3 regions of the Sinomonas halotolerans genome follow, and region 1 is predicted to be linked to each of the others. Evidence: riboswitches for the same ligand, from Rfam matches in the RefSeq annotation. Region 1 holds a riboswitch; each other region holds the start of a gene.

Region 1 (9,912 bases):
CGGCGCGCTCCTGGCCGCCCTGCCGCTCGCGTTCTCGGTCCTGTCCGCGTGGGGGTCCTTCGCGCGCTCGAGGATGAGGGCCGCGCGCGTCTCGGCCATGGCGGTCGCCGGGGCGGCCCTCAGTGTGCTGCACGTTGTGACGCTCTTCGTCCGCTGAGCGGCCTCGCCGGCCGGCGAGGTCAGTCCTCGCTGTGGAGCTCGCGGCGCCGGGCGCTGAGGAGGTCCACTTCGGGGCGGCCGGCCACGAGGCGTTCCACCGCATCGAGCACGTCGACGGCGTGGGCACGGTCCGCGCTCACGAGGCTCGCCCCGATGCGCGCCCTGCGGTGCAGGTCCATCTCGCCGACCTCCGCCACGGAGACGTCGAACCGCTTGCGCACCTCGGCGACGATGGGCCTCACCACGGAGCGCTTCTCCTTGAGCGAGTGCACGTCCCCGAGCAGGAGGTCGAACTCGATCCACGCGATCCACATGGGGCCATTCTCCCCGTCCCGGCGGCCCGCGGTCACTCCTTGGCCCCGCGTCCCCGGGAGCTGACCCCGCGTCCCCGGGAGCTGACCCCGCGTCCCCGGGAGCTGACCCCGCGTCCTCGGGAGGTGACCCCGCGTCCCCGGGAGGTGACCCCGCGTCAGAGCGCCCCGAGCCTGGCCAGGCGGCGGCGGGCTGCGGCCTCGGCGGGCAGCATCGGGTCCAGGGCCCGGCCGACGACGGCGAGCGTCGCCTTCGCGGCGGCCCGCACCGGGAGCGGGACCGGGCCCAGATGCGGGCGCTGCAGCCCGAGGAGGGCCAGATGCCGCGCGGGCATCGACTCGAGGACCGCGTTGAACAGGATGGCGTAGCCGGGCCGCAGCATCGGATCCAGCGGCGGGCGTCTGAGGAAGGCGACCACCTCCTCCACCCGGGGCCCGCCCCCGAGCTGCCCGTCGGCGTCGTACGCCTCCAGCCGCGCGCGGAGGGCGGCATCGGAGCGCGGCGGGTCGGCGACTCCCATGAGCTCCCCGGCCACGGCCCATTCGGCGACGTACCTGTCCGCGCCGCCGGGCACCGGCCCCACGAAGGCCTCGTAGGTGCGCAGGAACGCGTCGGTGAACGCCAGGTGCACCCACGCGGCGAGCACGGGGTCATTGGCGGAATAGTGCTCGTAGGCGCCACGGGCGGAGACGTACTCGCCCTCGACGGGCCGATGCCGGCCTCTCACCCACGCGCACGCGCGCCGCGCGGCTGCCATGTCGCCGTACGTGACGGTGAAGATCCACCGGATCGTGCCCGCGAGGCGCGCAAGCGGGTCGCGGCGGTAGTCGGAGTGCTCCACCACTCCCGCGAGGACGCCCGGATGCAGCGTCTGGGTGAGGAGCGCACGGATGCCGCCCGGGATCGTGGCCATGCGGCCGTGGACGGCCCAGACGGCGGAGTCGGGCGCGAAGAAGCCCGCGTCGTCGCCGTCCTCGAGGGCGGTCTCCCACGCGGGGACCCCCGTGGGCTGGCCGAGGAACGTCAGCCGCAGGCGGGAACCCAGAGGCGCGAGCACATCGAAAGGCACATCTTGAGGCTACGCCGGGACCCCTCCGGTGTGGGGAGTCGGGCCCCGGCGGCCCGCAGCCCGAAGGCGAGAGCTACTTTGCCCAGTACACGTGGTTGGTCAGGGGGACGAAGCCGTCCGCATCCGAGACGCTGACCACCTCGCCGATGAGGATGACGTGGTCCCCCGCGTCCACCCGCTGCCAGAGGCGACACTCGAGGCGCGGGACGTCGTCGGCAACGATCGGCGAGCCCAGCACGCCGGGCTCCCAGGCCAGTCCCGCGAACTTGTCCGTCCCCTTCGCCACGAACCGCTGCACGAGGTCCCGGCGGGACTCGGACAGGATGTGCACGGCGTAGTTGTCGGTCCGGTTCCACACCTCGAATGACGTGGACTTCTTGTCCACCGCCCACGAGACGAGCGGCGGGTGCAGGCTGATCGACGTGAACGAGTTGCTCACGAGGCCCGCCCGGGTGCCGCCGTCCGCTGTGGTGATGACAGCGATGCCCGTGGCCCAGTGCCCCATGGCGCGGCGGAGCTCCGCGCCGCTCACGAGATCCAGGGATGTCACGGTCATGCGCTCCTCCAGCAGTAGCCGGACGCCCACGTGCGGGCGCCGTACTTGCCGCGGATGGCCACCGCGGCCGGATCCTCATCTGGGGCACCCCACTACGGGAGAGGGTTGCCGCCCGGCCAGCCAGAGCTTTGCGCCGGGACTCTTGATCCTGCACTCCAGAGTAGGAAACCCGGCAGGGAAGAGTCCACCGCGCCGAAGTGCGTCGCAACAATCGGCGAAACATTCCGCGAAGCGTTGCGGGAGTCGGGAGCGGATTGTTACGCACGCGCACGCATCGGTTTGGTCTGACCGCGGACCGTGGGCCACAGTGGGGTGAACCATCCCGAGCGGCCGAGAGATCTGGCTCAATGACGCCGCAGCAACCATGGCCCCTTTGCGCGGGCCACAGGTGCTTCAGCCAGGACCGATGGAGATGCACATGAGTTCTTCCGCTGTCGCGACCCTTTCCGCTCCGCGCGCCGGCACCACGCGCGCGGCGTCCCTCGAGTTCCGTGCGGTGGGCCAGGCCTTCGCCGCGCGCCGCGGCTCTCGCGCCGAAAAGGGCGCGCACGACGCCGTCACACGGGTCCTGCGGGACGTCCACCTCACGCTCGTCCCCGGCGAGATCGTCGCGCTCCTCGGCCCGAGCGGCTCGGGGAAATCGACCCTCCTTCGCATCGCCGCCGGCCTGGACACACCCGCCGAGGGCGAGCTGCTCGTGGACGGCACGCCGAGCACGGGAATCTCGGAGCGCTGCGCTGTGGGCTTCCAGGAGCCCCGTCTCGCCCCGTGGCTCAGCGTCCAGGAGAACGTGGCCCTCGGCCTTCCCCGCACCACGGACAGGCGCGAGGGGCAGGCCTCGGTCGAGAGGCTCCTCCACCTCGTGGGGCTCGACCACTGCGCCGGATACAGGCCGGCCGAGATCTCCGGCGGAATGGCGCAGCGGGCCTCTCTGGCGCGCGCCCTCGCCCGCAGGCCCGGCGTCCTGCTGCTCGACGAGCCGTTCGGCGCACTCGACGCACTCACCCGGATGAAGATGCAGGACCTCCTCCTGCGCGTCCACGAGGCCGAGCCGACCACGGTGCTCCTCGTGACACACGACGTGGACGAGGCCCTCCAACTCGCCGACCGTGTGGTGGTCCTCGGCTCCGACCACGGAATTCCCGGGGCGAGGGTCAAGCACGTCCTCGAGGTCCCGGGCGCCCGTCCGCGCGACCGCGACGATGCGGCCCTCGTCGGTCTGCGCCGCACCCTCCTGACGACGCTCGGCGTCGACACCCACCATCACTGACTCCCTGCCGGGCCACCGCCGCGAAGCGGGCGGACCCGCGCATTCCACCCCCACGAAACTCCGTAGAAGAGGTCATCCATGCCTGCCCTGAACCCGTCCTCCACCCGCCGCTCCGTCCTCGGCCTCGGCCTCGGCGCCCTCGCCCTCGGCCTGACCGCGTGCGCCGGCGAAGGCGCTGGCGGCGAGGCCGCCGCAACCGCCGCAGGTGGAAAGGACGGCGCCCTGAACATCGACTGGGCCACCTACAACCCGCTGAGCCTGGTCATCAAGGAGAAGGGCTGGCTCGAAGAGGCGCTCCCCGGAGTGACGGTCACCTGGGTCCAGTCCGCGGGCTCCAACAAGGCCAACGAGGCGCTCCGCTCCGGCGCGGTCGACGTCGGCTCGACCGCGGGCTCCGCCGCCCTCCTCGCCCGCGCCAACGGCTCCCCCATCAAGACGATCAGCCTCTACTCCCAGCCCGAGTGGTCCGCCCTCGTGGTCGCCAAGGGCTCCGCGGTCTCGTCGGTCGCGGACCTCAAGGGCAAGCAGATCGCCGCGACCAAGGGCACGGACCCGTACTTCTTCCTGCTCCAGGCCCTCGAGGCGAACGGGCTCGCGCAGTCTGACGTGACGGTGCAGAACCTCCAGCACGCGGACGGCCGCACGGCCCTCGAGAACGGCTCGGTGGACGCGTGGGCGGGCCTCGACCCGATCATGGCCGCCGCCGAGCAGAACGGCGCGAAGCTCCTCTTCCGCAACATCGACTTCAACACCTACGGCTTCCTCAACGCGACCGAGTCCTTCCTCGCCGAGCGCCCCGAGCAGGCCCAGGCCGTCGTGGACGTGTACGAGAAGGCCCGCGGATGGGCTGCGTCCAACCTCGAGGAGACCACCGAGATCCTCGCCAAGGCCGCCGGGATCGAGCCCGCGGTGGCCGCCAAGGTCCTCAAGGAGCGCACACGCCTCGCGATCGACCCAGTTCCGGGAGAGGCCCAGCGCAAGGTCCTCGAGAAGGTCGGGCCGATCTTCGTCGCCTCGGGCGACGTCTCCGGCCAGGACCGGATCGACGAGGCGCTCGCGTCCCTCTTCGAGCCGGGCCTCGTGTCCAAGGCAGTCAAGTGAGCGACGCTGAGGGAGTCCGCACCGAGGCGACGCACGACGACGGCGGGCGGGCAGCGGCGGCGGACCTCGCCGTCGCGCGCGCCGGGCGCCCCGACGCGAGGGCGGGCCTGAAGCGCGCGGCGATCGGCGCCGTCGTGCCCCTCGCCCTGCTTGCGCTGTGGCAGTGGACCACCGCGGCGGGCCTGTTCAGCGCGGTCCAGCTGCCCGCCCCCGGCGCGGTGGTCGCTGCCGGCGCCGAGCTCGTGGCACGCGGGGAGCTGTGGAGCCACGTCGGGATCTCTACCCAGCGGGTGCTGCTCGGGTTCGTGATCGGCGGGGCGCTGGGGCTCGCGCTCGGCTCGCTCGTGGGGCTGTCCGCATGGGCGGACCGGCTGCTCTCGCCGACCATCGGCGCGCTGCGCGCGGTGCCCTCGCTCGCGTGGGTGCCACTGCTCATCCTGTGGCTCAAGATCGGCGAGAACTCGAAGCTCACGCTCATCGCGATCGGCGCGTTCTTCCCCGTTTTCACCACGGTGTACCTCGCGCTGCGCCACGTGGACCGCAAGCTCGTGGAGGCCGGGCGCGCGTTCGGGCTCGCCGGGGTGAGGCTGCTGACCACGATCCAGCTGCCCGCGATCGTCCCCGCGATCTTCTCGGGCCTCCGGCTCGCACTCGCGCAGGCGTGGCTGTTCCTCGTCGCCGCAGAGCTCATCGCCTCCTCGATGGGGCTCGGATTCCTCCTGACGGACTCGCAGAACAACGGACGGACCGACAGGCTGCTGCTCGCGATCGTGCTGCTCGCGGTCATCGGCAAGATCACCGACGCCCTTCTGGGCGTCGCCGAGCGATGGGCGGTGCGCCGATGGGCGTGAGCACTCAGACCGACCCCGAGCGCATCGCATTCTGGGAGGACGCCGCGCGCCGGCTCGAATGGGCCCGGCCGTGGGACACGGCGCACACGTGGATCCCCGCGGACGCCACGGCCAACGAGCCGCCGGTGATCCGCTGGTTCGAGGGCGGGACGCTCAACGCGGCGGTGAACTGCGCGGACCGGCACGTCGCGGCCGGGCGCGGGGACAAGGTCGCGCTGCACTTCGAGGGCGAGCCCGGCGACCGGGTCACGGTGACGTACGCCGACCTGCAGCGCCGCGTGTCCCAGGCCGCGCACGCGCTCACGGCCCTCGGGGTCGGCAGGGGCGACCGCGTGGTCGTCTACCTGCCGGTGCTGGTGGAGACCGTGGTCATCACGCTCGCGTGCGCCCGGATCGGCGCGGTTCACTCGCTCGTGTTCGGCGGCTTCTCCGCCGAGGCCCTGCGGTTCCGTGTCGAGGACACGGGTGCCAAGCTGCTCGTGACGACAGACGGCCAGTACCGCCGCGGCAAGGCCGTGCCGGTGAAGGAGAACGCCGACGCCGCGGTGCGCGGCGGTGCGGAAGCCGGGGACAACGCCGTCGAGCACGTGCTGGTGATCAGGCGGACCGGAAGCGACATCGCGTGGACGCCGGGCCGCGACGTGTGGTGGCACGATCTCGTCGACGCGCAGCCCGAGGTGCACGAGGCCGAGGCGTTCGACGCCGAGACGCCGCTGTTCATCATGTACACCTCCGGGACCACGGGGAAGCCGAAGGGCCTCGTCCACACGACCGGCGGGTACCTCACGCAGGCGTCGTGGAGCCACGAGTTCCTCTTCTCGAACCCCGATCCCGCGCTGCGGGATGCGGACGTGCACTGGTGCACCGCGGACCTCGCCTGGGTCACGGCCCACACCTACGAGATCTACGGGCCGCTCTCCAACGGCGTCACCCAGGTCATCTTCGAGGGCACCCCGAACACGCCGCACCCGGGGCGGCACTTCGAGATCATCGAGCGCTATGGCGTCACGAGCTACTACACGGCGCCCACGCTCGTGCGTTCGCTCATGGGCTGGTTCCCCGACGGCGTGCCGGCGGAGTACGACTTCTCCTCGGTCCGCGTCTGCGGGACCGTCGGCGAGGCCGTGAACCCGGAGGCGTGGCGCTGGCTGCGGGAGAACGTGGGCCGCGGCGAGGTGCCGATGGTGGACACGTGGTGGCAGTCCGAGACCGGCGCATGCGTGCTCTCGCCGCGCCCGTCAGACCCCGCGTTCAAGCCCGGGTGTGCTACGAGGGCCCTGCCGGGGCTCGCCACCGCGATCGTGGACGACGCCGGCGCGCCGGTTGCGCCGGGCGTGCAGGGGAACATCGTGGTCACCGCGACAGGCCCGGCCATGGCGCGCACCGTATGGGGCAACCCGCAGCGCTACCTCGACTCGTACTGGCGCCAGTACGCCGAGCAGGGCTGGTTCCTCGCCGGCGACGGCGCGAAGTACGACGCCGACGGCGACACCTGGATCCTCGGCCGCACCGACGACGTCCTCAACGTCTCGGGCCACCGCATGTCCACGATCGAGATCGAGTCCGCCCTCGTCTCGCACCCGGCCGTCGTCGAGGCGGGCGTGTGCCCCGTGACGGATGCGGTGACGGGGCACGCGGTGGCGGCGTTCGTCGTCGTGAACCCGGTCGCCGTTGCGGCGCTCGCGGGAAACGGGGGGCTCGACGGCGGCGAGGCGGCTCTCGCGGACGCGCTCCGGGCGCACGTCGCGCAGGCGATCGGGCCGATCGCGAAGCCGCGCGACGTCGTCGTGGTGCCCGACGTGCCCAAGACGCGGTCGGGGAAGATCATGCGGCGCCTGCTCACCCAGCTGTTCGAGGGCACCCCGCTCGGGGACACGACGAGCCTGCAGAACGAGCCGTGCATCGCCGAGATCGAGAAGGTGCTCACAGCCCGATAGTCGGCACGGGACCCCACACCAGACGGGACGGGACCCCGCAACGTTGCCGGGTCCCCGCCCCACCGTTGCGGGGTCCCGTCCCCACCCTTGCGGGGTCCCGTCCCCACCCTTGCGGAGTCCCGTCCCCACCGTTGTGGGGTCACGTCCCCTCACACCCCATTGCGGGGTCATATCCCCCTCATTCTCAGGAAAAGGGGGTCGGGGTGACGCCGGCCCGGAGCATCGCGGCCGAATCCTCGTCTCGGCGCGCCTGGACGCGGCGATCGATCTCGGCGGCGGCCCGGACCTGCCGCACTGCCCATTCCCAGGCCCGACGCAGCCCACGCCGCAGAGCTGGGAAGTCGGGCACCCCGAGAAGGTCGCCGGAGACGTCCGGGACGATGGTCGGAGGGGCGACCGGGGGCACGGCCGCACCGAGCGGCACCCTGGCCGATGCCTCCGCTTCGGGCTCGCGAAGCGCACGGGGAGCGGACGACGGCGGGGCCGCGGCCGGCGTCGTGCGCCCACCGGCCGCCACGGGGCGGTCGTGCGGATCGCGCGCCGGACGGCGGACGGCGCGCCGTCCGGGGTGGAGGAGGCGCTCGTCCGGGAGGAGGCCAGGCGTCGTGTCGGCGGCGGGGGCGGCACTCTGGGTGCGGGTGTTCGTTGCCATGCCCACGAGTGTGCGCCGCAGACCGCGGGCCCGAAACGATTCGGCCCTCGCCGAATCCTCGCCCCCGCAGGGGGGTGTTCCCTACGCTGGATCCATGTTCATCACGCTCACCGGCGAGGACCTGGCGCGGGTCCGCTTCGAGGCCTCTCCCCTGTGGGAGACGGTGACGAGCCTGCGGGCGCTCCAGTCCGGCACGCCCCTGCACCGCCCGTGGATCACGGAGGCCCGCCGCCGGATCACGGCGAGCGAGGACCCGCTCGCGCGGGAGCACCTCCGGATCCTCACCACGCTCGTCCAGCCCCAGGGGTTCATCGCGGACTCGCTCACTCCGACCCCGGCCCGGCAGGATTCGTTCGCCGACGCGCTCGACGCCGTCGCCGCCGTTCCCGCCGAACTCTGGGAACGCGACTTCGCCTTCCTCGAGCGCCGCAGGCCCACCGGCCACGTCCTCGCGACGCTCGAGGAGCTGCAGGCCGACGTCGGCTCCGCCGTGCCCCGCATCGTCGCCGCACTGCGCTGGTACTGGACGACCGCCGTCGAGCCCTACTGGCCGCGCCTGCGCTCGGTGCTGCTCGCGGACATCGACTCGCGGCTCGAGGAGCTCGCGCACCACGGCATCCACGAGGTGTTCAAGACCCTGCATCCGAGCGTCCGCCCCACGGCGGAGGGGCTCGAGATCACGCGCGGCTGCGAGGCGACGGACCTGCCCGAGCCCGGGCGCGGGCTCATCCTCGTGCCCAACGCGTTCGTGTGGCCCAACACGCTCGTGCTCAACATCGCACCGTTCGTCCCGACGGTCACGTACGCGCCGCGCGGTGTTGGGCGGCTCTGGGAGGCGACGCGGGAGACGCGCGAATCGCCGATCTCGCGGCTGCTGGGGCGCACCCGGGCGCAGATCCTCGCCCAGCTGGACGTCCCGATGACGACGACGCAGCTCGCGTGCGCGCTCGACCTCGCCGCCGGGACGGTCAGCACGCACCTCAAGGTGCTCGCCGAGTCCGGCCTCGCGGAGCCGGTCCGGGCGGGGCGGGAGGTCTTCTACCAGCGCGGCCGCGTGGGCGAGGAACTCCTCGCGCGGGCCTGAGGTGGCCGGCACCCCTTCGCTGGCGAAGTAATGTTGCGGCATGTCCTCTCCACGGCTCTCCGATGACTCCAGGGGCCGTGCCCTGCCCGCAGAACCCGGTGCGCTGGAGAGCGGGGGCGCGGCATGAAGCTCGCAGAACTGGACCCGGCGTCGAGGACTCCCCTGTACGAGCAGCTCAAGGAGGCCCTCGTCGCGGCCATCCTCGAGGGCCGCTTCGGGACCGACGGCCAGCTGCCCACCGAGCATGACCTGTGCGAGCAGCTCGGGATCTCCCGCAATCCGGTCCACCGCGCCCTCGCGGAGCTGTTCGACGAGGGGGTGATCATCCGGCAGCGTCGCCGTGGCACCTTCGTCAACCCGGCCTGGATCACGCGCCAGCTGAGCGACGCCCGGGTCCGCGTGACCGTCCCGACCGAGGAATGGGCGAACGTGGTCCGCAGCATCAGCCCTGCGGAGATCATCCTCGACGTCCAGGTGGTGCCCTTCACCGAGCTGCACCGCCACGTGCTGGCCGCGGTCGCGGCCGGGGAGGCCCCGGACCTCGCTGTCCTCGATTCCGTCTGGGTGCCCCAGCTGGCCGCGCTCGATGCCCTGCACCCGGTCGATTCCCTCGATCCGGAGTGGGTCGAGACCACCTACCGCGCCGACGTCGCCCGCGCCTTCATCGAGGCGACGAGCCACGAGGGCCATATCGTCGCCGTCCAGGCCGAGGCGGACGTGGCCGGGCTCTGGTACGACCGCGAGAGCATGGCGAGGGTCGGGTTCGTGCACGCGCCGGCCACGCTGCGCGAGCTACGCCAGGCAGCGCGTGCGTGCCTCGACGCGTTCGGCCATCCGCCGATCGCGGTTCCCGCCGGGCCGGACGCGGCCGAGACGGCCACCTACGTCCTCCACGGCTGGCTGTGCGCGCACGGCGCCTCG
Region 2 (9,912 bases), on a different contig from region 1:
TCACCAAGGAGCGGCGCGGGAGGGAGCAGGTGGTGCACTCCAACCCCGAGGCCCTGCGCCGCGCGGCCCGCCTCCTCGACGCCTACGAGGAGCTCTGGCGGGCGCGCATCGACCGGATCGGGGACCTTCTCTCCGGGCCGGGCCCAGAGGCACCACCTCCAGACATGCAAGACAAGGACACCGGGAAGGACACACAGCCATGACCTTCGTCAGCAGCAGCAAGGACACCGAGAACCTCACCCTCACGGTCGTCGCTGAGTTCGCCGCCGGCCGCGAGCGGGTGTGGCAGGTCTGGGAGGACGCGCGCCAGCTCGAGCGCTGGTGGGGCCCGCCCGGGTACCCGGCCACGTTCGTGCGCCACGAGTTCGTCCCCGGCGGCCGCTCGCACTACTACATGACGGGCCCCGACGGCGAGCGCGGCTACGGCTGGTGGGAGGTCACGAGCGTCGAGGCGCCGGACCGCCTCGAGTTCCTGGACGGGTTCGCCAACGAGGACGGCTCCCCCGTGGACCCCGAGGACACGAGCACGACCGTGGTGACCCTCGACGAGGCCGGCAGCACGACCCGCATGACCCTGGTCGCCACCTTCCGCAGCCTCGAGCAGCTCCAGCGGATGGCCGAGATGGGCATGGAGGAGGGCCTCAGGGAGGCCACGGGCCAGATCGACGCGATCCTCGCGGAGCCGGCCCTGAAGTAGCCCCTCGCCCCCAGGAGCACGACGGCGGGTGCCCGCCCGCCGTCGTGCGCCCTCCGCAGACGGGCTCCCTACCTTGTTCCCGGGTCCAAGATGAGGGGCACTTTCCTGTGCCCCGACCCACCAGGGCGGGACCGGCGCCCGCCTACCATGGAGCGGTCACAGTGGCTCCGAGTGAGCCAGGAAGCGCTTCAAGGAAGAGGCAGTGGGCTCCACGATCAAGAGCATCCTCGCGGACCTCCCGCCGGGATGGGCACAGCTCAGGCTGGACGCGGCGGAGGCGGACCGGGACATCGCCCGCGTCCTCGTCGTCGAGGCGGCGGACCTGGCAGGCGTCCCCGGGGCGCACCCCGGCGTCGGCTCCGCGCTCGTGTGCCTCGTCGGCGCGCGGGGGCGCGCCGCCGTCCCGGCCATCGAGCGGGCAGCCCTGGCGGGCCCCGCCGCCGTGGCGGTCAAGGGCGAGGGGGACCAGGCGGCGGAGGCCGAGGACATCTGCCGCGCCCACGGGGTCGGGCTCCTTCTCGTCGCCCCCGAGGCACCGTGGGACCGGATCGTCTCGGCCGCGGCGCGACGGATCAACGGCGCGGAACCGCAGGCCGCGGCGATGGCCCTCCTCGAGGAGGACCTGTTCGCCCTGGCCCAGACGACCGCGAGGATCACCTCGAGCCACGTCGTGATCGAGGACGCCGCCAACCGCGTGCTCGCGTACTCGACCCTGTCGAACAACATCGACGAGCTCCGCAAGGCCTCGATCCTCACCCGGCGCGGGCCGCGGGAGTACGAGCTCATGCTCAAGGACCTCGGCGCGTACCGCGAGATGCACCGGACCCGCGGCGTGGTCCGCGTGCCGGCCCGGCCGGAGCAGGGGCTGCGCGAGCGCGCCGCGATCGCCATCTTCGCCGGGGAGCGCATCATGGGCTACATCTGGCTCCAGGAGACCGGCGCTGGGTTCGGCGAGAACGTCGCCTACGCCCTCACCGGCGCCGCGCGGCGCGCCGCGTCGGAGCTGATCCGGTACCGGAACCAGCAGTCCGTCACGATGCACGCCGACCGCATCGACCGCCTCCTGGCCGGGCCGGCGCAGGCGCTGGCGTGCGCCAAGACCCTCGGCGTGGCGCACGACGCGCCCTCGTGCCTCCTCCTCGTCGGGGTCTCCCCCGCCGACGCCATGGCCGAGGACGCCGAGCTCGTCCACGGCCAGCTCGCGGACCTCGTCGCGCTGCACGCGGCCGCCTTCAAGGGCTCCGCAATCGTCGGACAGCACGGCGGGCGCACCGCGGCTGTCCTCCCGGCCCTCGCCGCGCGCACCGACACCGCCGCGCTGCGCTCCCTCGGGAGCCTCGTGGCCGCCGACGCGAAGAGGCACTTGGGCGTCACGGCGTTCGTCGCCGTCGGCCGGATCGTCCCGAGCCTCACCGCGCTGCACGCCTCCCTCGCCGAGGCCGAGGCCGTCATGGACTCCCTCCTGCGGGGTGCCGGCGCGCAGGTCGCGGCGATCGACGACGTCGAGACGGACGTCCTCCTGCACGAGGCCGTCTCGGCCTTCGCCACCTCGGGCTTCAGGCACCGGGCCCTCACGGACCTCCTCACCGGGGACCCGGAGCTCGCCGGGACGCTGTCCGGGTACTTCGGGGCGTCGGCGGACGTGGCCGCGTGCGCCCGGGCCATGGGCGTGCACCGCAACACCGTCTACTACCGGGTGGCCAAGGCCGAGCGCCTCACGCGCCTGGACTTCGGCAACCCCGCGCACGCTGCCATCGCCCAGCTCCACCTCGGCCTGTGGTCCCGCGGAGCGCTCAGGGGAGGGGGCTCGTGACGGCCACCGCCGTTCCGCCCCGCCCGCGCAGCACGGCGGACCCCGGACGGCCCGGCCTCGGCGCCCTCCTCGAGGACCTCGTGCGTGCGCACCGGCCCACACGCGCCCTCGGCTCCGTCCCCGGGTCCATCCCGCACCTTGCCGAGGTCGACCACACCCGCTTCGGCATCGCGGTGGCCATGGCCTCGGGGGAGGTCTTCGAGGCCGGGGACGCCGCCGTCCCCTTCTCGGTCCAGAGCATCTCCAAGGTCTTCTCCCTCGCCCTCGCGCTCGGGCACGACGGCGGCAGCGGCCTCTGGTCCCGCGTGCACCGCGAGCCCTCCGGCACGGCCTTCAATTCGCTCGTGCAGCTCGAGGCCGAGCGGGGCATCCCCCGGAACCCCTTCATCAATGCCGGCGCTCTCGTCGTCACGGACCACCTCATCGACGCCGTCGGCGATGCGAGCGGCGAGGTGCTCCGGCTCCTGGCCGCCCCCTCGGGCCGGGGCGCAGTCAACGAGGACGCGTTCGCCGCGGAGCTGGCCCGCAGCGGGCGCAACCTCGCCCTCGCGCACCTCCTCGCGGACCTGGGCAACCTGCGGAACCCGGCGGACGCCGTCGTGCACCACTACGTGCGCCAGTGCTCGGTCGAGATGTCCTGCGCCGATGTCGCCCGGGCGGGGCTGTTCCTCGCGGACGACGGCGTGGGGCCGGGCGGGCGGGTCGTCTCGCCCGCGGTCGCGAAGCGGCTCGGCGCCGTCATGCTCACCTGCGGGATGTACGACGCCGCGGGCGAGTTCGCCTACCGGGTCGGGCTGCCGAGCAAGAGCGGCGTGGGCGGCGGGATCCTCGCGATCGTGCCGGGGGTCTGCGCGGTCTGCGTGTGGAGCCCGCGGCTCGACGCGCACGGGAATTCGATCGCCGGGGCCGCGGCCCTCGCGGAGCTCGCAGAGAGGACCGGCTGGTCCATCTTCTGAGGTCCCTCCCTGCCCATCCGCGTATTGCCAATCGTTACTGCGCTCCCATGGCTGGCCCCGGCGCCCCGTGCTACGTTCGACCGAGAGTAACGAGTGCCAGCGCGGAAGCCCTGACTTGCTGGCCGGCAACCCTCCGTGCGGCGGGGTGCCTCAGGTGAGTACTCGGCATTCGATCGTTCGATAGCAAGCCCGAAGGAGCCCGCCATGACTGACACCGCGACCGCTCAGCCCGGCACGGAGCACACCCCGCTCAACGATCCGGCAGCCCCCTCCACGCCCGGCGAGGAGAAGCTCGCGTACCGGCTCCTGACGGGCCCGGACACGCGCGAGTTCTGTGCCCGCATCTCCCAGGCGCTCTCGGAAGGCTACGTCCTGCATGGCTCCCCCGCCGCCACGTTCAACGGCTCCGAGGTGATCGTGGCGCAGGCCGTGATCCTCCCGCACGCGGTCGCGCGCGCGGACGCCGCCGTGGCCTCCGCGGTCGAGGGCCTCGAGTACGAGGGCGAGGGCCACGCATGAGCTACGCGGGCGACCTCACGCCGGAGCAGGCGTGGCAGCGCCTCAAGGACGGGGCCGTGCTCGTGGACGTGCGCACCGAGGAGGAATGGGCCCACATCGGCATCCCGGACACGCATTCCGTGGACAACGACCCCCTCTTCATCCCGTGGGTGTTCGCCGGCGGGATCCCCAACCCTGACTTCCTCATGGAGCTCCAGCTCCAGGCCCCCGAGCCGGGTTCCACGGACCTCATCTTCCTGTGCCGCTCCGGGGCCCGTTCCGCCGCGGCCGCCGAGGTCGCGGCCAACCTCGGGTTCACCGCCTACAACCTCCTCGAGGGCTTCGAGGGCCACCCCGGCCCGGACGGCCGGAGGACTGTGAACGGGTGGAAGAACCGCGGGCTGCCCACCAATCTGGGCCAGGAGTAGGCACGGGGCCGCAGGCCCCTGAGCAAGACCACGAGCAGGACAGTCAGGATCAAGTGAACTTCAGCATCGACGCCGCCGGCTGGGGGCAGGACACCCAGGCCGTGCGCGGAGGGCTCCTCCGCACCGATTTCCACGAGACCTCCGAGGCGGTGTTCCTCAACTCCGGGTTCGTCTACGAGTCCGCGGAGGCCGCCGAACGCGCCTTCACCGGCGAGGACGAGCGCTTCGTCTACTCCCGGTACGGCAATCCGTCCGTCGCGACCTTCCAGGAGCGGCTGCGCCTCATCGAGGGCGCCGAGGCGTGCTTCGCCACCGCCTCCGGGATGTCCGCCGTGTTCACGGCCCTCGCCGCGCTGCTCGCCGCCGGCGACCGGGTGGTCGCGGCGCGGAGCCTGTTCGGCTCGTGCTTCGTGATCCTAAACGAGATCCTGCCGCGCTGGGGCGTGGAGACCGTGTTCGTCGACGGGCCGGACCTGGACCAGTGGGCCGAGGCGCTCTCGGTCCCTACCACGGCGGTGTTCTTCGAGTCCCCGTCCAACCCGATGCAGGAGATCGTGGACATCCGCGCGGTCGCGGACCTGGCCCATGCGGCGGGTGCGACGGTCGTCGTCGACAATGTCTTCGCCACCCCGCTGCTGCAGAAGAGCCTCGACTTCGGCGCGGACGTGGTCGTGTACTCGGGCACCAAGCACATCGACGGGCAGGGGCGCGTCCTCGGCGGCGCCGTGCTCGGGCCCAAGGAGTTCATCGACGGGCCGGTCAAGCAGCTCATGCGCCACACGGGCCCGGCGCTCTCGGCGTTCAACGCGTGGGTCCTCACGAAGGGCCTCGAGACGATGGGGCTGCGGGTCCGGCACGCATCCGCCTCCGCACTCGCGATCGCGGAATGGCTCGAAGCGCAGCCGGGGATCCGGTGGGTCAAGTATCCGCTCCTGCCCTCGCACCCTCAGTTCGAGCTCGCGCGCAAGCAGATGGGCGCCGGCGGCACGGTGCTCACGTTCGAGCTCGAGGCCCCCGAGGGCCACGGCAAGGACGCCGCGTTCCGCCTGCTCAACGGCCTGCGCGTCATCGACATCTCGAACAACCTCGGCGACTCCAAGTCCCTCATCACCCACCCCGCCACGACCACGCACCGCGCCATGGGGCCGGAGGGCCGGGCCGCGATCGGCCTGGGCGACGGCGTGGTGCGGCTTTCGGTGGGCCTCGAGGACGTGGGCGACCTCATCGCGGACCTGGGACGCGCGCTCCCGGTGGCAGGCTGAGCCAGGTGCACCGCTTCGGGATCACGCTCACCACCCCGCTGCCGCCCGCCGAGGCCTGGGACCGGGTCCTCGACCTGAGGGCCCACGGCCGGGTCGCCCCGCTGACCCGCCTCACCGAGGGCGCCGACGGGGCCCGCGATCTCCGGCCCGGGCACCGGTTCGTGGCGCGCACAGCCGTAGGTCCCGTCGGGTTCGACGATGTCATGACCGTCGCCGAGGTCGCTCCCCCTGCCAGCGGCGCGCCCGGGCGGGCCCGGATCGTGAAGAGCGGGCAGGTGATCCGGGGCGAGGTCCGGCTCACCGTTTCGGCGCACGACGGCGGCTCGTCCGTCCGCTGGGAGCAGGACTTCGCCCTCGGCCGGCTCGGCGGCCCCCTCGGGCGGCTCGCTGCTGCCGCCGCGCGGCTCGCCTACGGACGGGCGCTCCGCGCCCTCCTCCGCTGACCCGTCCCCTCCCCCCCACCCCGTTGCGGGGTCCCGTCCCCTCGATTGCGGGGTCCCGTCCCCTCGATTGCGGGGTCCCGTCCCCTCGATTGCGGGGTCCCGTCCCCTCGATTGAGGGGTCCCGTCCCCGAGGAGGGGCCAACGTCGTGGACGCGGCACGCACGGAATCAATCACGGGGCGGATTGCGGCGACCGGACTTGGTCTCGCTGCGCCGCTTCTTGGCCTCGAGGCGCCTGGCCTGGGAACCGCGCGTCGGGCGAGTCGGCCGGCGGACTGGCCCGGGCGGCAGGAGCGCTTCGGAGAGGAGTGCGACCAGCCGCTCGCGGACTGATTGCCGGTTGCGCAGCTGTGATCGCTCTCCCGACGCCACGAGACTTACTCGTCCTCCGACGAGGCGGCCGGCGAGGGCCTTGAGAACCCGCTCGCGCTGGACATCGGTGAAGGCCGTGCTCGCGCCCGGGTCGAAGAGCAGCTCGACGCGGCTGTCCGTCGTGTTGACGCCCTGGCCTCCGGGACCACTCGAGCGGCTGAACCGCTCTACAAGCTCCGCTGCGGGGATCAGCACGCCTCGCGGCGCTCCGGGCGACGGTGGAAGGCGCAGGTCTCCGCCGGGCTCGTTCATCTTCCCATTCTGACGGGCAGGCCGCTTCTCAAGGTGACCCCGCATCGCTGGGAAATGACCCCGCGTCGCAGGAAGGTGACCCCGGGTCAGGCGCTGGGGTCCCAGCCTCCGTCGTGGGACTGGGTCGCCTCGACCGCGGCGGCCACGACGGCGGCCAGCGCCTCGCCGCCCACGGCCGCCTCACGCTGCTCGCGCTCCCCGGTCCCGCGCGCCATGAGCTGCTCGACCGCCCGGGTGGCGGACGGGAGCTCGCCCGACTCGCGCAGCACCTCGGCGACGTGCGCGAGGAGGTCCCCCACGGCGTCGTGCGCGGGAACCGGGACCTGCTTCACGGGATGGACCAGACCCCCGTTGAGCCCGGACCGGCTGGCCCGCCACGCCGCGAGTCGCAGGAGCGCGGCCGGAGTGCCGAGCGGCGGGCGGCCCTCGGCGGCCTCCCGCGCAGCGGTCTCCACGAGCCCCCGGACGAGCACGGCCAGCAGGGCAGAGTCGGCGGCACGCAGCGGCACGTCCGCCACCCGCACCTCGACGGTGGGGTGGTGCCTGGAGAGCCGGGCGTCGAAGTAGATCATGCCCTCGTCCAGGATGGACCCGGTCTGCACCATGTCCGCCACGAGCCCGTGGTACTGCTCCGGCGTGCCGAACAGCTCCTGCGGCCCCGAGGTGGGCCAGCGGTTCCACGCCTGGGTGCGGAAGCTCGCGTAGCCCGTGTTGGACCCGTGCCAGAACGGCGAGTTGGCGCTCAGCGCCACGAGCACGGGCAGCCACTCGCGGATCCGGTCCAGGACGGCCACGCCCTCGGCGTCGCTCTCCACGGCCACGTGCACGTGGAGCCCGCACGTGAGCTGCTCCTGGGAGGTGATGCGGAAGTCCTCCGCCATGGCCGCGAAGCGCGGTCCCGGGCTCAGGTGCGAGGCGGCGCTCAGCGGGGACGTGGCGAGGGCCGCGATGCGGGCGCCCACCTGCCGGGCGGCGCGGTCCACGCTCGTGCGGGCCCGGTAGAGCTGCCCGAGGAGCTCGGGCTGGGTGAGGGACGGCTCGGTCTGGATCTCCACCTGCTCGAGCTTGAACTCCCGCTCCATGTCCCGCGGGCGGCCCGCCACAGCGAGGACGCGCTCCGCGAGCGGGAGCGGTTCACCGCTTTCGGGGTCCACAATGAGCAGTTCCTCTTCGACCCCGAATGTCCGCATGGCGCCATTCTGCCACCCCCTACTGTGGTGGCATGGACACCGTTCCCTGGCTGCTCGTGGTGGACCTCACGGGGGTCTTCGCCTTCGCCGTGTCCGGCTGCCTCGCGGCCGCGCAGAAGCACTTCGACATCGTGGGGTCCGTGCTGCTGGGCTCCCTCACCGGGATCGGCGGCGGTGTGATCCGGGACGTGATCCTGGGCCGCCTGCCGCTCGCGTTCGCCGAGCCCGTGTACATGGCCCCGCCGGTCCTCGCGGCGGCCGTGGTGTTCTTCCTCATGCCTGCCGTGCAGCGGCTCCGGCGGGTGCTCCTGACGTTCGACGCCGCCGGGCTGGCACTCTTCTGCGTCACCGGCACGCTCACGGCGCTGAGTGTGGGGGTGCACCCGGTCTCGGCCGCCCTGCTGGGCACCACGACCGCGATCGGCGGCGGGGTGCTCCGCGACACCGTGGCGAACGTGCGCCCGCAGCTGTTCAACCGGCATGACATCTACGCGCTCCCCGCCATGGCCGGCGCGGCGGCCGTGGCGCTGCTGTGGTCCGCCGGGGTGTACTCGGCGGGCGCCGGGGCCGCGGTGGTGCTCGGCGTGTTCGTGCTGCGCGTGCTCGCGCTGCGCTTCCGCTGGCGCGTCCCCCTCGCCGCGGCGGGGACCGACCACACCGAGCCCTCCCCTGCGGGGTGAGCGGCCGGCGTCGTGCGCCGGCTGGGTGGCGCGCGCCTCGGCCGGGGGGACGACGCCGGGCACCCGCCCGGGTGCCTCAGCCCGCCGGGGCGGGGGCCGGCTCGTGGTGCGGCTCGGTGACGGAGATGCGACGCCGCGCCGGGACGTGGGCGTGGATCGCCTCGAGGGCCTGGTCCGCGCCCTTGAGGATGGTGAGCGGGACCTCGATGACGTCCCCGGTGAGGCCGATGACGCGCAGCAGCTCGATGGCCGGGTCCGAGGTGTCGTGCTCGAGGCCCACGACGTCGTCCCACGCGAGGGAGCGCGGCGTGGCGCCGTCGGTGATTGCCAGGCCGGCCTTCCCGACCGTGAGGCGGAGCCCGCGGGGAGCGCCGGCCAGCCGCGCGATGAGCTTGGCCGGGTGCGCCTGGCCGCTCACCTCGGGGCCCTGGGCAGGGGCCAGGACGGTGGCGAGGAGGCCCGGCTGGCCCGGCTCGGGCTCGTGCGGGTACGCCGCGCCGGGGACGCCGACGAGCAGGGTCGAGTCCAGCCGGGAGAGGTACGCGGCGATGTCCTGGGGCGTGACGGCGCGGAGGGCCTCGGCCGCCTTCTCGAGGGGCAGGTGCGGGCGCCCGCTCAGGGCGTCCACGGCCGCGGTCTCGAGCTCGGCGGCGAGCCCCTCGGGGTCCTCGAGCTGGTCCAGGGCGTCCTGCACAGCGGCCTCGAGGTCCTCGGCCGCCACGCCGCCGTCGCGGATGCTCCGCAGGACGGCGAGCACGCCCGCCCCCGCCTCGCGGACCGAGGCCGGCGCGGTCCGCACGGTGACTACGCAGAGGCCGGACCCCGGCTGGAGGGCGAGCCCCGCGTCCGTCCCATAGACCACCCCGGCGTCCCGGCGCAGCTCGCGGAAGCACCGCCGCTCGAGCGCCTTGAGCGCCACGCGCGCCACGGCCTCGAGGGCGTCGTCGTCCCCCGGGACCTCGAACGAGAGGACGAGCTCCTCGCCGCCGGAGGGGTACTCGGCGGGCGCGGCGTGGACCACGGGGCCGAACGTCGGCACCGCGCGCCGGGTCCCCGAGGGCAGGGGGAGCGTGAGCCCGGCCGGCGGCTCCCCGGTGAGGACCAGGACGGCGTTCTGGGCCGTGAAGCGCGTGCGCGCCCATTCGTGGACCTCGTCCTCGCCGATGTTCTGCACCATGGGAGCGGGGATGCCCGCGAGCCCCGGCCCCCGCAGCCCATAGCGTGTTCCGAGCGCCTCCCCGATCGACGGGGAGGGCAGGGCGGCCGCGTTCCCCTCGGCGGCGAGGATCCGCTTCTCGTGCTCGATCCGGGCCGCCGGGAGC
Region 3 (9,912 bases), on a different contig from region 1:
CGCTCACGAACCGCTACCTCATCCTCGCGGCCCTCGCCGACGGACCGAGCCGGCTGCGCGCCCCGCTGCACTCACGCGACTCGGCACTCATGGTCGCGGCCCTGCGCGCGCTCGGGGCCCGCATCACAGAGGCCGAGGGCGACGGCGACTACGGGCCGGACCTCCTCGTCCAACCCATCCCCACCCCTTCCGAGGTGGGGCGCACGGCGGTGGACTGCGGACTCGCCGGCACGGTCATGCGCTTCGTGCCGCCGCTCGCCGCGCTGTGCCGGGGCGAGATCGCGTTCGACGGCGATCCGCACGCCCGGGTGCGTCCCATGGGTCCCGTGATCGACGCCCTCGCTTCCCTCGGCGTCGGCCTGTCCTCCCCCGGCGCCCCCGCCGGCGCCCGGGGACGTGCGGAGCGACCGGCATCGCTGCCGTTCACCGTGCACGGCACCGGCTCCGTGCGCGGCGGGCACGTGGTGCTCGACGCATCCGGCTCGAGCCAGTTCGTCTCGGCGCTGCTCCTGGCCGGGGCGCGCTTCGAGGAGGGCCTGCACCTCGAGCACTCGGGCCCGCCTGTGCCGAGCCTCGACCATATCGCCATGACCGTGACGGTCCTGCGCGGGCTCGGCGTCGAGGTGGATGACTCGAGGCCGGGCCACTGGATCGTCTCGCCCGGCACTGTGCGGGCCTTCGACGTGCGGATCGAGCAGGACCTCTCCAATGCGGGGCCGTTCCTCGCCGCCGCGCTCGCCACGGGCGGCACCGTCCGGGTGCCGAACTGGCCGGACGGCACGACCCAGGTCGGGGACGCGTGGCGCGAGATCCTCCCCCGTCTGGGGGCAGAAGTGACGCTCGAGGACGGCACGCTCACCGTCCGCGGCGGCGCGCGCATCACCGGCGCGGAGCTCGCGGACACGAGCGAGCTCGCGCCCACGGTCGCGGCGCTGTGCGCGCTCGCCGACTCGCCCTCCCGGCTCACCGGCATCGCGCACCTGCGCGGGCACGAGACCGACCGGCTGGCCGCCCTCGTCGCCGAGATCCGGCGCCTCGGCGGCGACGCGGAGGAGACGGAGGACGGGCTCGTGATCCGCCCTGCCGCGCTGCGCGGGGCCCTCGTCCGCTCCTACGCGGACCACCGCATGGCCACCGCGGGAGCAATCTGGGGACTCGCCGTCGAGGGCGTCGAGGTGGACGACATCGCCACGACGTCGAAGACCATGCCGGAGTTCCCCCAGATGTGGGCCCGCATGCTCGCCCAGGGGAGCAGCGCCGTCGAACGCGACGCCGGGCAGCCCTCAGACGTGCAGCACGCAGTCGGCCACGAGGGAGCCAACGCCTGACATGCCGCGCGAGTGGGACGAGAGCGACGTCCGCGTCCGGCCGAACAAGCGCGGCAGCCGGCCGAGGACCAAGGACCGCCCGAGCCATGAGGACGCCGTGCTCGGGCGCATCGTCACGGTGGACCGCGGCCGCTACACGGCGATCGTCGCCGAGGACACGCCGGACGAGCGGCTTGTCATCGCGGCCCGTGCGCGCGAGCTGAGGCGCACCCCGGTGGTCCCCGGGGACTTCGTGGGCCTTGTGGGGGACGTGAGCGGCGGGCCCGACACGCTCGCGCGGCTCGTGCGGGTCGAGGAGCGCTCCACCCTCCTGCGGCGCAGCGCGGACGACACGGACCCGGTCGAGCGGGTCGTCGTCGCCAATGCCGACCAGCTCGTGATCGTGGTCGCGGCCGCCAACCCCGAACCGCGCACGGGCTTCATCGACCGTGCACTCGTCGCCGCGTACGACGCCGGGATCGAGCCGCTCCTCCTCGTGACCAAGGCGGACCTCAAGGATCCCGCCCCACTCCTGGCGACCTACGAGCAGCTGCCGCTGACCGTCGTCGTGAGCCGCACGGCCGGGCCCGCGGCTCCGGGCGAGGACACCGGCCAAGGGGCCGCCGCGGAAGCGGCCAGCATCGATGCCCGCGCCGCCGACGGCTCCTCCGCACGGCTCGACGCCGCAGCGGTCGAGACGCTCCGCGCCGAGCTCGGCGGCCGCGTCACCGTGCTCCTGGGCCACTCCGGGGTCGGCAAGTCCACCATGGTCAACGCCCTCACGGGGGCGGACCGCGCCACCGGCGGCGTCAACGCCGTCACCGGGCGCGGGCGGCACACCTCCTCCTCTGCGCTCGCCCTGCGGCTCGCCGACGCGCCGCCGGGCAGCTGGATCATCGACACCCCCGGCATCCGCTCGTTCGGGCTCGCCCACGTGGACCCGGACCGCATCCTCGCCGCCTTCCCGGACCTCGAACCCGGCACCGAGGCCTGCGAGCGCGGATGCCGGCACGACGCCGCGGCCGTGGGCTGCGGCCTCGACGCCTGGGTCGCGGACGGCGAGGCGGGCGACGCCGGTCCCGCCCGCCTCGCTTCCCTGCGACGCCTCCTCGGCGCAGACCCCCGCGAGGAGGCGCAGGAGTCCAAGGTCCTCGGCAGCTGAACGCGGCGGCGCCCACGACGCGGCGCCTCCACGCCCACACCCGCGGCGCCCACGACGCGGCGCCTCCCCCGGCCGTTCGCGGCGAGGCGATAGCGTAAGTGCCATGATCGCTGCCCCCGAGACGTACAACGACGACCTCCGCCTCGCACACGTGCTGGCCGACTCCGTCGACGCCCAGACGATGGAGAGGTTCAAGGCCCTCGACCTCAAGGTCGAGACCAAGCCGGACCTCACGCCCGTCACCGACGCCGACCGGGCCGCGGAGGAGGCCATCCGGGGGCAGCTCTCCCGCTCGCGTCCGCGGGACGCCGTGGTGGGCGAGGAGTTCGGGACCACGGGGCACGGCTCCCGCCGCTGGATCATCGACCCGATCGACGGGACGAAGAACTTCGTGCGCGGCGTCCCGGTGTGGGCCACGCTCATCGCCCTCGCGGACGGGGACGAGGTCGTGGTCGGGGTGGTCAGCGCCCCGGCGCTGGGCCGCCGGTGGTGGGCGGTCAAGGGCGCCGGCGCCTATACGGGCCGGTCCCTCGCGTCCGCGACGCGGCTGCACGTGAGCAACGTGTCGCGCCTCGAGGACGCTTCCCTGTCCTACTCGAGCCTGAGCGGGTGGAAGGAACGGGGCACGCTGGACAGCTTCCTGGGCCTCACCGAGGACGTCTGGCGCACGCGCGCGTACGGCGACTTCTGGTCCTACTGCCTCCTTGCCGAGGGCGCCGTCGACATCGCCACCGAGCCGGAGCTGGCGCTCTACGACATGGCGGCGCTCGTGCCGATCGTCACCGAGGCCGGCGGCCGCTTCACCTCGCTCGAGGGAGAGGACGGGCCGTGGGGAGGCAATGCCGTGGCCACGAACGGGATTCTCCACTCCGAGGTCCTCTCCCGCCTGACCCCGGGCTACGACGACCTCCTCTGATTCCGGGGCCGGACCTCTTGGCGGATGCCACGTCGAATTTCGTCACAGAGGACCGTTCCCCGTAGGCCACGGATGCGCGCCCGCGCGTCCGTGGCCTACTCTCTTCAACAGGTCACGAGTGCCAGCGCGAAACCCCGGTTTGCTGGCCGGCAACCCTCCTGACGCGGTGGGGTGCCCCGGGTGACGACCAGGCCGGTCCGGAGCGGACCCGGCAAGCGCGGACCCCCACGGGTCCCTCCAACGCGAGGACTCTGCCATGGACACTGCCCTGCCCACCCTTCCCGGCCCTTCCCCGGTTTCCCCGGTGTCCCGGCTGTCCCGGATCGACGACGCCGACTACCCGCACGCCGTCGAGCCCCTCGCCGAGGTGGTCGGAGGCGCGCTGCTCGCGCCGCTCGTGGGCGGCGGGGAGGTGCGGTACGCGAACCTCGACTATGCGGCCTCCGCCCCCGCCCTCGCCGAGGTCGCCGACTATCTGGCCGAGATCCTCCCCTACTACGCGAGCGTGCACCGGGGAGCCGGCTATGCGTCCCAGGTCTCGACGAGCCTGTACGAGAATGCGCGCAGCACGGTGCGCTCGTTCGTCGGCGCCCGGGCCGACGACGCGGTGGTCTTCACCCGCAACACCACCGACGCGCTCAACCTCCTCGCCCGCTGCCTCCCCCGCACGGGAGAGGTGCTCTACCTCGACCTCGAGCACCACGCGAACCTCCTGCCCTGGCAGGCGCGGCCGCACCGCAGCGTCGTCGCGGCCGACACGCTCGAGGAGACCGTCGAACGGGTCCGGCTCGCCCTCGCCGACGGGACCGTGGCCCTGCTCGCGGTGACGGGCGCCTCGAACGTCACGGGCGAGGTGCTGCCTGTCGCCGAGCTCGCCGCCCTCGCCCACGCGCACGGGGCCCGGATCGCGGTGGACGCCGCGCAGCTCGCGCCGCACCGCCGCATCGACATGGCCGGGGATGGCGCGGGGCAGGCGGACATCGACTATCTCGCGTTCTCGGGCCACAAGCTGTACGCGCCGTTCGGCGCCGGGGTGCTCGTGGGCAGGCCCGACTGGCTCGACGCCGGCGCGCCGTACCTCGCCGGCGGGGGTGCCGTGAAGGACGTGCGGCTCGACTCCGCGACATGGGCCACCGGGCCCGCGAGGCACGAGGCCGGCTCACCGAACGTGCTCGGCGCGGCGACCCTTGCCAAGGCCGCCCAGGTCCTCGCCGGGCTCAACCCCACGGCGTGGGACCTCCACGAGCTGCAGCTGCGCTCGGCGCTCATCGCCGGCCTCACGGCGGTCGACGGCGTCAAGGTCCACACGCTGTTCGCGGACCATGCGGGAGGCGCCCCGGGCGACGTCACCGGCGGAGGGACGATCGGCGTCGTCAACTTCTCCGTTGCCGGGCACGACGCGGGCCTGGCCGCCGCCTACCTCTCGGCCGAGCACGGGGTCGGCGTGCGGGACGGGCGGTTCTGCGCGCATCCGGTGCTGCGGCGGCTGGGGCTGCCCTCGGGTTCGCTGCGGGCGAGCTTCGGCGTCGGCTCGAGGCTCGAGGACGTCAGGCGGCTCGTGGCCGGTGTCGAGGCGCTCGTGTCCGGCGGGCTGGGCGGGGACTACCGCGTGGACGCGGGCCGCTGGGTCCCCGCGCACGATCCCCGGCCTTTCCCCGCGTGGGCTCCCAACACCCCGGGCACCGCTGGCGCCGCGCCCTGCGCGGCAGACGTCTGAGGCACCGCAGAGGCCTGAGGCCCCGCAGCCCGCGTCCCGCCGCCGCGTGTCCGCGTAGAGTGGAGGGCTGGGACGAACGGGAGGTGCCATGGGACGCGGCGGTCCGAAGCTGCATGACGCACGACGCCGGGAGCTCGCCCGGGCGTTCGAGGCCGGCGGCGAGCACTACGAGAGGGTCCGTCCGGGCTACCCGCCGGAGTCCGCGGAATGGCTCATCCCGGCCGGGGCGCGGACTGCGGTCGACTTCGGCGCCGGCACGGGGAAGTTCGCCGCACTCCTCCTCGAGCGCGGGCTCGAGGTCACGGCCGTGGACCCCTCGGCGGACATGCTCGCCCAGCTCTCGCGCAGCCACCCCGCGGTGCGCTGCGTCGTGGCGCCCGCCGAGGCCACGGGACTGCCCGACGGCTGCGCGGACCTCGTGGTCGCCGCGCAGGCGTGGCACTGGTTCGACCATGCCGCCGCGACGCGCGAGGCGGCCCGGCTGCTGCGCACGGGCGGCCGCGCCGGCCTGGTCTGGAACCAGCTCGACACCTCCGTCCCGTGGGTGCACCGCCTGACCCGGATCATGCACGCCGGGGACGTCCACAGGCCCGGGTACCGCCCGCCCACCGGGCCTGAGCTCACGGGCTGGGAGTCCGCCCTGTTCCCCTGGGAGGACCGGACCACGCCGGAAGGAATCGTGGAGCTCGCGCAGTCCCGCAGCTACTACCTCCGCGCCGACGCCCACCACCGGGCACGGGTCGAGGACAACCTCGCCTGGTACCTCTACGAGCACCTCGGGCACGCACCCGGCGAGTCCCTCGCGCTGCCCTACCTCACGCAGGCGTGGCGGGCTGCCGCCCGCTGACGCGGGAAGGGGCCAGACGCGTCCCCGTGCACTGCCCCCGCTTGGGTAGGCTGGTGGGGTGAAGAGCGCGCCATCATCGTCCACCGAGGACTACGTGAAGGTCATCTACTCCTTCACGGAGTGGCAGGACAAGCCCATCACGTCCTCGCAGCTGGCCGCACGCCTCGGCGTCGCCAACTCCTCCGTCTCCGAGATGGTGCGCAAGCTCAAGGACCAGGGCCTCGTGGACCACCAGCCCTACGGCGCCGTGCGGCTCACCGACGCCGGCCGCGAGCTGGCCCTGCGCATGGTCCGCCGGCACCGGCTCCTCGAGACGTTCCTGGTCAACGAGCTCGGGTACCGCTGGGACGAGGTGCACGACGAGGCGGAGCACCTCGAGCACGCGGTCTCCGACCTCTTCGTCGAACGGCTGGCCGCCAAACTGGGCCACCCCGGGCGGGACCCGCACGGGGACCCGATCCCGAGCGCGTCCGGCGCCGTGGAACGCCCCGACGCGCACCGCCTCAGCGAGCTCGACGCCGGCCACGAGGGCCGCATCACCCGCATCAGCGACGACAACCCGGACCTCCTGCGCTACCTCGCCACCGAGCACATCGCGCTCGACTCCGACGTCGTCGTCGTGCGGCGCAAGCCCTTCGGCGGGCCGCTCGTGGTGCGGATCCGCGAGGGCGGCGCGGAGCGGGACTTCGACGTCGCGGACGAGGTGGCCGACTCCCTCTGGGTCGAGAGCGGCCGGCCCCACGCCGGGTGCACGCTCGGGCAGTAGTGGGCGCGGCGGCGGCCCGAACGCAGAACACCCCCGGTCCGAAGACCGGGGGTGTTCTGGGATGTCGCGACTCATCCGTGAAGGATGTCCCTTCACAAGAGTGGAGATGGGGGGAATTGAACCCCCGTCCGATGCGGTTTTGCCAGGGCTTCTCCGGGCGCAGCGTGCTTCGGGATTTCTCGGCCCCAGCCATCATGCACGCAAGTGGCTGACCCGGGCCCAGTCATCGAAGAGTCCCACCAGCCCCGATGACGAGGGCTGGCAGCAGTGGCCGTCTAGATGACGCCAGGATCCGGGTCGACAGCAGTCCCGGGCTGACGGACTTGCTCGCTACTTAGGCAGCGAGAGCGAAGTCAGTGCGCTTAGAGTTGGCACTTATTGGTTTGCAGAGAGCGTTGACGAGATGACTCTGCATCCTCGGCCCGCTTCACCTGTCGCGACCTACATCGTCGAAACCGATCATCCCCTCTTCAGTTGTCAAACTGCCCGGATCCCCTCTCGGCGACCCGGAACATCCAGTATAGCGCCCTCGCCCCGGGGATTATTCCGGCGCCTCGCGGAGCAGGCCGGCGCGCTCCTTGGCCTCGAGGACGCGGAGGGCGGCGTCGTCCACGGTCCGCGCGAACGCCCGGTCGGCGCGGGCGCGGTCCACGATCCCCTGCCAGACGCGCGGCGCGAGGACGCTGTTCGTGCACAGGGCCATCGTGCCGCCAGCGGCGAGGAAGTCGGCGCCCCGCCGCTCCGGAGGGACCGGTGCGAGCTGAGCGGCGTCGCAGATGTCGTCCGAGATGATGATGCCTCGGAAGCCCAGGTCCCCGCGCAGCATCCCCCGCATCACCGTCGGCGAGAACACGGCGTCCCTGCCGGGGTCGATCGCCGGATACCTCGCGTTGGAGACCATGAGCCACTCTGCGCCCGCCGCGACCGCGCCGGCGAAGGGTGCGATGTACGGGTCCTTGCGCGTCGTGGCCGGATCGCTGACGCCGCTCGCGGTGTCAGTGTTGGCCGTCACGCGGCCCAGGCCGGGGAAGTGCTTGGGCACCGCAGCGACCCCGCCGTCCGCCATCCCCTGCGCGAACGCGATCCCGTGCGCCGCGACGGCCTCCGGCGTGTATCCGTACTCTCGTCCCCACTGCCCGATCGGGGCGTTCCGCGGCGCGAAGCCAGCCGACGGGACGGTGTCCAGCACCGGCGCTAGGTTCACCGTGATGCCCACCGCCGCCAGCTCCCTCCCCCAGCCGGCGGCCGCGCGGCGCAGGGCCGCAGGGGCCATGCGGCCCTGCTCGACCGCGGCGGGCATGTCGGTGAAACCCGGCCCCCGCAGCACCTGGACGGCGCCGCCCTCCTGGTCCGTCGCCACGAACGGGCTCTGGGGCGACGTGGAGCGGACGGCGGCCCGCAGCGTGGCGACCGTCTCGGCGACGGCCGCGGAGCCCGCCGTCGTGCGCCCCCTGAGGAAGACGTTGGCGGCGCGCGAGGCGCGGAGTGCCTCGAGCGTGGCCACGTCTGCCCCCGCCACCGGCGCGCCGACCATCATCGCCTGCGCCGCGCGCTGCTCGAGGCTGAGCCGGGCGAGCGCGCTCTGCGCGCGGGTCGGCGGCGGGGCGCTGCGCGGGGGCGAGGAGGTTCGCGCTGTGGCGCTGAAGGATCCGGGGGCCGACGACGGCGACGTGGACGCAGTGCCACTCGGCGCCGTCGTGCCCCTGCCTGAAGGGGACGTCGCGGCCGACCCGGACGCAGGCGGGCCGGAGGGCGCGGAGACGAGCCGCGGGACCACCGCGGCCAGGACGATGACCAGCGCGAGCCCCGCAGCGACGAGTGCGAGGCGCAGGGCCAGGGGGAGAGCGGCAAGACGGGCTCGCGTCAGGCGGATCGGTGCCATTGCCAGTCTGTCACCTTCCCACCAGCGGCCGTGCCGCAGGCTGAATGCCGTCTCAGCGGCGGCGGTTCCGGGCCCGCATCTCGCGCAGCGCCTCGCGCTTGTCCTGCGCCTCACGCAGGGCCTGCCGCTTGTCGTAGTCCCTCTTGCCCCGCGCGAGGGCGATCTCGACCTTCGCGCGGCCGTCGTTGAAGTAGACCTGCAGCGGGACGACCGTCAGGCCAGCCTCATTGACCTTCTGCTCGATCTTCGCCAGCTCCTCGCGGTGCAGCAGCAGCTTGCGCCGCCTTTTCGAGGGGTGGTTGGTCCACGAGCCCTGAGTGTACTCGGGGATGTTGACGGCCTCGAGCCACAGCTCACCGCCGGAGAACTGGCAGAAGCCGTCCCCGAGGGCAATGTGGCCCTCGCGCAGCGACTTCACCTCGGTGCCCATGAGGACGAGTCCGGCCTCCCACGTGTCAAGGATCGTGTACTCGTGCCGGGCCTTGCGGTTGGTGGCCACAACCTTCCGGCCACTCTCTTTCGGCACGGCTGCACTCCTCGGTCGAATCGGTCGGGTGGCCCAGGGAGCCGGCCGGTCACGCGTGGATCCGGCGGCCCTTGACGGGGACGTCCAGTCTACAGCAGCGGCATCGGGCTGCAGCAGCGCAAGGGGCTGCAGCAGCCTAACGGGCTACAGCAGCTGCATCGGGTCCACCGGCGAACCGTTGAGCCACGTCTCGAAGTGCGAGTGGCATCCGGTGGAGTTGCCGGAGGTGCCCGAGTAGGCGATCAGCTGGCCCTGGCTCACGCGCTGCCCGGCCCCGACCGCCACCGTGCTGTTGTGGTAGAAGACGGTGGTGAGCGAGTTCCCCTGGACCACGCCGTGGGAGATCATCACCGTGTTGCCGCCGCCATTGTTGAGCCATCCGGCCGTGGTGACGGTGCCGGCGGCGGGGGCGTAGATCGGGGTCCCGCACGCGGCGCCGAAGTCGATGCCCGTGTGCATGTAGCCCCCCGTGCCGTAGAAGTCGATCGACCCCGGCGGAGTGGCCCGCCAGCCGAAGCCCGAGGTGATGGGCACTCCCCTGAACGGGTTCATGAGGCCGAAGGCCGACGGCGAGCCGGTCTGGGTGGCCGACTCGCGGGCCGCGCGGGCGGCCGCCTCGGCCTCGGCCGCGGCGCGGCCGGCGGCGAGTGCCGCCCGGCGCGCCTCCGCAGCGCGCTGCTCCGCGATGCGGCGCTGCTCTGCGAGCCACGCCTCGCGCAGCCTCCGGTCGCGCTCGACGATCTGCGCCGCGACCCTGTCCTGCTGCTCCTTGAGGGCCGCGATCTTCTC

Evidence for each region. A riboswitch is a leader RNA that binds a small molecule or an ion and turns the genes downstream of it on or off. The one in region 1 is predicted to bind S-adenosylmethionine.
Region 2: linked by a shared signal. The riboswitch ahead of ABCQ75_RS13105 (DUF1737 domain-containing protein) and the one ahead of ABCQ75_RS05345 (ABC transporter ATP-binding protein) in region 1 are both predicted to bind S-adenosylmethionine.
Region 3: linked by a shared signal. The riboswitch ahead of ABCQ75_RS03250 (aminotransferase class V-fold PLP-dependent enzyme) and the one ahead of ABCQ75_RS05345 (ABC transporter ATP-binding protein) in region 1 are both predicted to bind S-adenosylmethionine.

The regions. Positions count from the first base shown of each region.
Region 1 covers NZ_JBDFRB010000003.1:254,545-264,456, reverse strand. The annotation lists gene ABCQ75_RS05365 (hypothetical protein) at 1-157, shown strand, start outside; gene ABCQ75_RS05360 (DUF503 domain-containing protein) at 180-473, opposite strand; gene ABCQ75_RS05355 (oxygenase MpaB family protein) at 629-1,540, opposite strand; gene ABCQ75_RS05350 (flavin reductase family protein) at 1,614-2,096, opposite strand; SAM riboswitch class IV at 2,133-2,244, opposite strand; SAM riboswitch class I at 2,411-2,509, shown strand; gene ABCQ75_RS05345 (ABC transporter ATP-binding protein) at 2,515-3,366, shown strand; gene ABCQ75_RS05340 (aliphatic sulfonate ABC transporter substrate-binding protein) at 3,445-4,467, shown strand; gene ABCQ75_RS05335 (ABC transporter permease) at 4,464-5,318, shown strand; gene acs (acetate--CoA ligase) at 5,294-7,255, shown strand; gene ABCQ75_RS05325 (hypothetical protein) at 7,440-7,907, opposite strand; gene ABCQ75_RS05320 (helix-turn-helix domain-containing protein) at 8,002-8,991, shown strand; gene ABCQ75_RS05315 (extracellular solute-binding protein) at 9,115-9,912, shown strand, end outside.
Region 2 covers NZ_JBDFRB010000013.1:32,506-42,417, reverse strand. The annotation lists gene ABCQ75_RS13125 (ArsR/SmtB family transcription factor) at 1-203, shown strand, start outside; gene ABCQ75_RS13120 (SRPBCC family protein) at 200-697, shown strand; gene ABCQ75_RS13115 (PucR family transcriptional regulator) at 900-2,510, shown strand; gene ABCQ75_RS13110 (glutaminase) at 2,507-3,466, shown strand; SAM riboswitch class IV at 3,552-3,662, shown strand; gene ABCQ75_RS13105 (DUF1737 domain-containing protein) at 3,671-3,985, shown strand; gene ABCQ75_RS13100 (rhodanese-like domain-containing protein) at 3,982-4,392, shown strand; gene ABCQ75_RS13095 (O-succinylhomoserine sulfhydrylase) at 4,446-5,654, shown strand; gene ABCQ75_RS13090 (SRPBCC family protein) at 5,660-6,097, shown strand; gene arfB (alternative ribosome rescue aminoacyl-tRNA hydrolase ArfB) at 6,265-6,720, opposite strand; gene ABCQ75_RS13080 (glutamate--cysteine ligase) at 6,807-7,910, opposite strand; gene ABCQ75_RS13075 (trimeric intracellular cation channel family protein) at 7,943-8,590, shown strand; gene ABCQ75_RS13070 (M16 family metallopeptidase) at 8,667-9,912, opposite strand, start outside.
Region 3 covers NZ_JBDFRB010000002.1:165,029-174,940, reverse strand. The annotation lists gene aroA (3-phosphoshikimate 1-carboxyvinyltransferase) at 1-1,328, shown strand, start outside; gene rsgA (ribosome small subunit-dependent GTPase A) at 1,330-2,469, shown strand; gene hisN (histidinol-phosphatase) at 2,573-3,385, shown strand; SAM riboswitch class IV at 3,496-3,609, shown strand; gene ABCQ75_RS03250 (aminotransferase class V-fold PLP-dependent enzyme) at 3,642-5,102, shown strand; gene ABCQ75_RS03245 (class I SAM-dependent methyltransferase) at 5,191-5,949, shown strand; gene ABCQ75_RS03240 (metal-dependent transcriptional regulator) at 6,008-6,715, shown strand; RNA gene ssrA (transfer-messenger RNA) at 6,814-7,182, opposite strand; gene ABCQ75_RS03230 (glycoside hydrolase family 3 N-terminal domain-containing protein) at 7,257-8,597, opposite strand; gene smpB (SsrA-binding protein SmpB) at 8,650-9,123, opposite strand; gene ABCQ75_RS03220 (peptidoglycan DD-metalloendopeptidase family protein) at 9,268-9,912, opposite strand, start outside.